Regions from separate parts of the Streptomyces sp. NPDC006335 genome, predicted to be linked through region 2. Evidence: riboswitches for the same ligand, from Rfam matches in the RefSeq annotation. Region 2 holds a riboswitch; the other holds the start of a gene.
The links. Region 2 has a riboswitch for cyclic di-AMP ahead of ABZ098_RS14280 (peptidoglycan DD-metalloendopeptidase family protein). Riboswitches for the same ligand answer to the same signal wherever they lie in the genome.

Region 1 (3,399 bases), on a different contig from region 2:
GGATCCGTCCTCGCGGTGGGCATGCACGCCTGGGCCGCGACGATGCTCGCCTCCGCCTGCCTCCCGCCCGATCCGCTCCATCTCGGCGACGCCTGGCGGGAGATGTGGCTGACGCGGCTGGAAGCCGTCGCCCCGTTCCTCCACACCTGGCTCGACCACCAGACGCGCGACGACTACTGGCGGCACGGCAGCGTCCGCGAGGGCCACGGCACGATCGGCGCGGCCGTCCTCGCGGTGGGCGGCTGGCACGACCCGTACCGCGACACGGTCCTGCGGCTGGTCGAGAACCTCCCGGCCGACCGCGTGCGGGGGATCGTCGGCCCTTGGTCCCACCAGTACCCGGACCGCGGCCTGCCGCCCGGCCCGGCGATCGGCTTCCTCCAGGAGACCCTGCGCTGGTGGGACCAGCACCTCAAGGGCGTCGACACCGGCGTCATGCGCGAACCCCTCCTGAGGGCGTACGTCAGCGACTCCCACCCCCCGGCCACGGTCCACGACACCCTGCCCGGCCGCTGGGTCGGCGAGCCGGCCTGGCCCTCCCCGCACGTGACGACGGTGGCGTACGGCCTCCAGGGCGCCCCCGTCCTGGTCCGCTCCCCACAGCACACGGGCGTGGACGCCGGCCGTTTCGTTCCTTCCGGCAACGACGCCGACCTGCCGCCGGACCAGCGGGAGGAGGACGCCCGTTCGGCCTGCTTCGAGTTCGCGGTGGGTGAGGAGACCTGGGTGCTGGGGCGGCCGCGGGTGCGGCTCCGGGTGACCTCGGAGGTGTCGCGCGGGCAGGTGGTCGCCCGCCTCTGCGATGTCGCCCCGGACGGGTCGTCGACGCTCGTCACGCGGGGCGTGCTGAATCTGTCGGCCCGTCACGGGCCGGACCGGGCGGTGCCCTGGGAGCCGGGGGCCACCCAGGAGCTGGCCTTCGAGCTGAACGGCGCCGGGCACGCCTTCCCGCCCGGCCACCGCATCCGGCTCGCCGTCTCCTCGGCGTACTGGCCGTGGGTCTGGCCGCAGCCCGGGTCGCAGGCGGGCTTCACCCTGGAGCCTGCGGGGAGCTTCCTCGAACTGCCGGTACGCGCGCGTGAGGCGGACTCGGACATCGCCTTCGAGGAGCCGGAGCAGTCCGGGCCGCTCGGGGTCGACCGCGCCGTGGCCGCTGATGGATGGAGCCCCGCCACCCTGGACGAACCCCGCCCCGAGCGGCTGGTCGTCCGTGACGTGGCCAAGGGCGAGTGGCGTCTGGAGGTCGACCCCCGGTACGGCGGCACGCGCGTGTACCCCGACGGGCTGGAGTGCGCCGAGGACGTGCTGGAGACGTACACGATCGACGAGAAGGACCCCCTGTCCGCCCGCATCCGCTCGGACTGGTCGGTCCGGCTGCACCGCCCCGAGCTCGCCTGGGACGCGACCGTCCGGACCCGTTCGGAGATCACCTGTGACGGCACGGACTTCGTCACCTCCGACGAGGTCGTGTGCACCGACGGCGGCGAGGTGGTCTTCCACCGGACGTGGGAGAAGCGGATCCCACGAACGGCCGGTTGAACATGAGTTGAGCCTTCTTGACCGTTTTACACCTCTTGCGCTCGGCTGTGACTTGGCCCACTCAGGCGTACGGATCGGCGGCTTTCCGGAATCCATCGATCCGCCTTTTCCCGCGCGCGAGTTGAGGCTTGGCGAACGCAAAGGATCAAGCACCCCAAATGCCTCTTACCAAGGTCAATAGGCACGCCATGTGAATTCGCCACTTGTTCCGGACATGTGCTCTCGCATACGTTCCCGGCCTGTCGGGCGGACGCCGAATCCTGCCACCGCCCGTACACCCACCGAGAACCACGGCAGGAGCGGGGGAACCAGGTAAGTCGCCGGAACGGTCGTCTTCGGACATACCGGTACGGCTTGGGGTGAAGTCACGCCTTTCGTGGGCGTGGCCGGGCATCTCCCGCCCGAACCCGACAGCTCACCTCGCAGGCGACGGAGAGGAACTTCGCCATGCCCGCTGCCGCTCAGCACCGCCGCACCCGCACCAGCCGTCTCGCCCGCAGGCTCGCCGTCGTCGGCACCGGAGCCGCCGTCCTCGCCCTCCCGCTCCTCGGCGCGACCAGCGCGTCCGCGGCCACCCCGCCCCTTCAGACCGCGACCACGCTGGGCTACCCCAACACCCTCGACGGCTGGATCCGGGCCTCCCTCGCCGTCATGGCGGAGCACGGGATCCCCGGTTCCTACGACGGGATCTACCGCAACGTCATCCGCGAGTCCTCCGGCAACCCCTACGCCATCAACCTCTGGGACTCCAACGCGGCCGCCGGCACGCCCTCCAAGGGCCTGCTCCAGGTGATCGACCCGACCTTCAACGCGTACCACGTGGCCAACACCTCGTGGGACCCGTACGACCCGGTGGCGAACATCACCGCGGCCTGCAACTACGCGGCCCAGCGGTACGGGTCCATCGACAACGTGTTCGGCGCGTACTAGGAACTACCCCCGCGCGAAAAGTCCTTCGAGGACGACGGCGATGCCGTCGTCCTCGTTCGACAGGGTCACCTCGTCGGCCACGGCCTTGAGTTCGGGGTGGGCGTTGGCCATCGCCACCCCGCGGGCCGCCCAGTCGAACATGGGGATGTCGTTGGGCATGTCCCCGAACGCGATCGTCACCTCGGGCCCCAGGCCCAGGTGTTCGGCGGCCAGCGCGAGGCCGGTCGCCTTGGTGACGCCGCATGGCTGGAGTTCGACGGTCCCGGGCCCCGACATGGTGACCGTCGCCAGTGAGCCCACCACCGACCGTGCCGTGACCGCCAACTCGTCGTCGGACAGGTAGGGGTGGCGCAGCAGCACCTTGCTGATCGGCTCGCACCACAGGTCGTCGCGTCGGTCGACCCGCACGGCGGGCAGGGTCGGATGGGGCATCAGATAGCCCGGCTCGATGAGCGTGAGCCCGTCGACACCGTCCTGGTCCACGGCCGCGTACACCTGCCCGACCTCGGCCTCGATCTTGCCGAGCGCGGTCTCGGCCAGCTCCCGGTCCAGGGTCACCGACCAGAGCAGACGGTCCGCGCCGGCGTCGTACACCTGCGCGCCCTGTCCGCACACCGCGAGCCCCGTGCTGCCGAGGTCGTCGAGCAGCGGCCGCACTCTCGGCGCCGGCCGTCCCGTCACCACGAGATGCCGGGCCCCACCGGCGGCCACCCGCGCGAGCGCGGCCAACGACCGGTCGGAGAGCGTGTCGTCGGCGCGCAGCAGCGTGCCGTCCAGGTCGGTGGCGACGAGTGAATATGCGGGGGAGGCGGCCATGATCAGAGAATACGGATGGTTGGCCCCTGCGACTCGACGCGAACCGGACGGCTGCTGCTTTCACATCCGTTGACGGCAGTTCCGGTTCCGGGGCGCGGGCGCCGTCGGCGGGCG
Region 2 (3,399 bases):
CGGCCGCTGGGCCGCCGAGTCCCTGCTCACGCGGACCCCCCTCACGTACGGCGAGAAGGTCGTCGGCAGCCGCCGCGGCCACACCGGGCACCAGCACCTGCCGTGGGTCGCGCTCGACACCGACGCCACCGAGGAGCGGGGCGAGGTCTACGGCGTCGCCCTCGGCTGGTCGGGTTCCTGGCGGATCGCCGTGGCGCAACTGCCCGACGCGCGTGTGCAGATCACCGGCGGCGCCGGATACGACGACTCGGGTCTGCTCCTGCTGGCGGCCGGGGAGTCCTTCACGACCCCCCTCTTCGCCGGTCTCTGGAGCGACGGCGGCTACGGCGGCGCGAGCCGCGCCTGGCACGCCTACCAGCGGGCGTACGTCATCCCGGACGCGGACCAGGACAGGCCCGTGCTGTTCAACTCCTGGGAGGCCACCAACTTCGACATCTCCGAGGAGCAGCAGGGCACCCTCGCCCGGCGGGCCGCGGCCATCGGTGTCGAGCTGTTCGTGGTGGACGACGGCTGGTTCGGCGCCCGGACCAGCGACCGGGCCGGGCTCGGCGACTGGACGCCCAACCCCGACCGCTTCCCGTCCGGCCTCAAGCCGCTCGCCGACTACGTGCGCGCGCTCGGCATGCAGTTCGGCATCTGGGTCGAGCCGGAGATGATCAACCCGGACAGCGAGCTGTACCGCGCCCACCCGGACTGGGTGCAGTACCAGACAGGGCGAAAGCGGACGGAGTTCCGCAACCAGCTCGTGCTGAACCTCGCGCGCGAGGACGTCCAGGAGTACTTGTGGGAGCAGCTCGACACTTTGCTCTCCTCGGCCCCGATCGACTATGTGAAGTGGGACTTCAACCGCTGCTTCACGGACGCGGGCTGGCCCGGTGAGCCCTACCCGCAGCGCCTGTGGGTCGACCATGTGCGCGGCTTCTACGCCCTCCTGGACCGGTTGCGGGCGGCTCACCCGGGTGTGGCCTTCGAGTCCTGCTCCGGGGGCGGTGGCCGGATCGACCTCGGGGTGCTGAGCCGTACCGACCAGGTGTGGACCTCGGACAACACCGACCCGCTCGACCGGCTCGCCATCCAGCACGGCTTCAGCCAGATCCATCCCGCGCGGGTGATGGCCGCCTGGGTCACCGACAGTCCCAACACCCAGCTCAACGACCGGGTGAGTTCTCTTCGGTTCCGGTTCGTGAGCGCGATGGCCGGCGTGCTCGGAGTCGGCGGCGACCTCGCGGAGTGGACCGAGGAGGAGCTGGCCGAAGCCGGTCGGTGGGTGAACCTCTACAAGGAGATCCGCCCCGTGGTGCAGCGCGGCGACCTCTACCGGCTGCGGCCTCCGCGGGGTGGGCTGAGCGCGGTGCAGTACGTCCTCGGGGACGAGACCGTCGTTCTCGCCTGGCTCCAGGCGCAGAAGTACGGCGAGTCGGTCCCCTCGCTGCGGCTGCGCGGACTTGACCCGACAGCAACGTACGAATGCCGTGAAACGGGCGAAGTGCACCGAGGGGGCGTACTGCTGCATCACGGACTTCGTACCGGCTTGCGCGGCGACTTCGATGCCACGGTTATCCGCCTGCGTCGCATCTAGGGCTTCTGTCCGAATTAATGGCTTCCTTCCAACTCCGCCCAAGATGAGGGTTCCTGTGAATTCGTGACGTGAGGAGCGTCATACCCGTGACCGTGTGTCGCCCGTCATGTTCACGTAATTCGCAGGTTTGGCAAGGGGATTTGTGTGGGGGAAGGGCGTCCGATTCACGCAGCGTGACCGGCAATTCTCATTAGGGATCAACAAAAACGCATACCCGCGCAACCTCTCACTTGTCCCTTTGCGTCTTGCTCGTTTACGTTCGCCACCGATCCGGTCGGACGCCCAATCCTGCCGCCGAACGGATTCCCCACACTCACTCACCCGTGCACGGCAGGAGCGGGGGACCCACAGGTATCAACGCCTGTTTCGGTTCCCGGAACAGGCTTGGGGTTAAGTCGCGTCTCGGCGCGGCCGGGCATCTCCAGCTCGCACCCGACAGCTCACCTCGCAGGCGCCGGAGAGGAATTCGCCATGCCCGCGAAGGGTAAGCACCGCCGTCCGAAGTCCCAGCGCTTCACCCGCTCGATCGCCGTCGCCGGAACCGGGGGTGCCGCGCTCGCCCTCCCGCTCATGGGGGCCACCGGCGCGCACGCCGCCACTTCCCAGTCCGTGTCGGAAAAAGCGGTTCAGTCGCTTCCGGTCACGCAGAAGTCCGCCGAGAAGTCCGCTGAAAAGACGGCTGCGAAGAAGAACTCCGCGAAGACCCCGACCGTACGCACCTATTCGGTGCGGGTCGGCGACTATCTCTCGAAGATCGCCGACGAACAGCACGTCAGCGGTGGCTGGAAGAAGCTCTACGCCGACAACCGTGAGGTCGTCGGCGACGACCCGTCGTTGATCCACCCGGGTCTGAAGCTCACGATCGGCAAGAAGGCCAAGGCGAGCACGGCGAAGACCCAGTCCTCGGCGCCGTCCTCGGCGAAGGCCGAGAAGACGGAGTCGAAGAAGTCGTCCTCGAAGCCGGCGACCGCCACCCAGAGCTCCGACACCGCCGGCTCCAGCGGCTACACCCTCCCGGTCAGCGGCGCCACCGTCGGCACCGGGTACCGCGTCGCGGGCAGCATGTGGTCCAGCGGCTACCACACCGGCGTCGACTTCGTCGTCCCGACCGGCACCTCCCTCAAGGCCGTGGCCGCGGGCACGGTCGTCTCCGCGGGCTGGGGCGGCGCCTACGGCAACCAGGTCGTCATCAAGCTGAACGACGGCTACTACGCCCAGTACGCCCACCTGTCCCAGCTCTCCGTGTCGGCCGGTCAGACCGTGACCGAGGGCCAGCAGATCGGCCTCTCCGGCGCAACCGGCAATGTGACCGGCCCGCACCTGCACTTCGAGATCCGCACCACGCCGGACTACGGCTCCGACGTGGACCCGGTCGCCTACCTCCGCTCGAAGGGCGTCGCCGTCGGCTGACGATGCCTCCCTGTGCCACCGAAGGCCGGACCCCGATCCCCGGGTCCGGCCTTCGGTGTTTTCTCGGAAGCCTTGAGAAGCCCACAGAAGCCTTTTGAGAAGCCTTCAGAAGCCTGAGAAGTCTTCAGAAGGGCTTCAGAAGCCTTCCGGAGTCTTTTCAGGAGCGGGAGGCCGACCGTGCTTGTCGGCGCCCGCATGGTCACTTCGTGGCGTTCTTGTGGCAGGCGCGCCCGAGGCGTCGACAGGTGGGGGAGGGGCGCGGCAGAGTGAACTCCGTTGCTGTGCAAGCGCTTTCTAACGGCTTCGGAGTTCATCCCCTTCCCGGAAGGAACCGTCCCCCATGACGACCACGCGCAGAGCCTTCGGGGCTCTCGCCGCCGGCGCCGCCCTGGGCGCCCTCGCCCCCGCGG

Region 1: another riboswitch for cyclic di-AMP. It lies ahead of ABZ098_RS06590 (transglycosylase SLT domain-containing protein); the one in region 2 lies ahead of ABZ098_RS14280 (peptidoglycan DD-metalloendopeptidase family protein).

Annotation. Positions count from the first base shown of each region.
Region 1 is NZ_JBEXQX010000002.1:157,744-161,142, reverse strand. It holds gene ABZ098_RS06595 (CocE/NonD family hydrolase) at 1-1,539, shown strand, start outside; cyclic di-AMP (ydaO/yuaA leader) riboswitch at 1,781-1,981, shown strand; gene ABZ098_RS06590 (transglycosylase SLT domain-containing protein) at 1,987-2,469, shown strand; gene ABZ098_RS06585 (HAD family hydrolase) at 2,473-3,285, opposite strand.
Region 2 is NZ_JBEXQX010000004.1:99,806-103,204, forward strand. It holds gene ABZ098_RS14275 (alpha-galactosidase) at 1-1,579, shown strand, start outside; cyclic di-AMP (ydaO/yuaA leader) riboswitch at 1,888-2,046, shown strand; gene ABZ098_RS14280 (peptidoglycan DD-metalloendopeptidase family protein) at 2,051-2,989, shown strand; gene ABZ098_RS14285 (DUF6250 domain-containing protein) at 3,330-3,399, shown strand, end outside.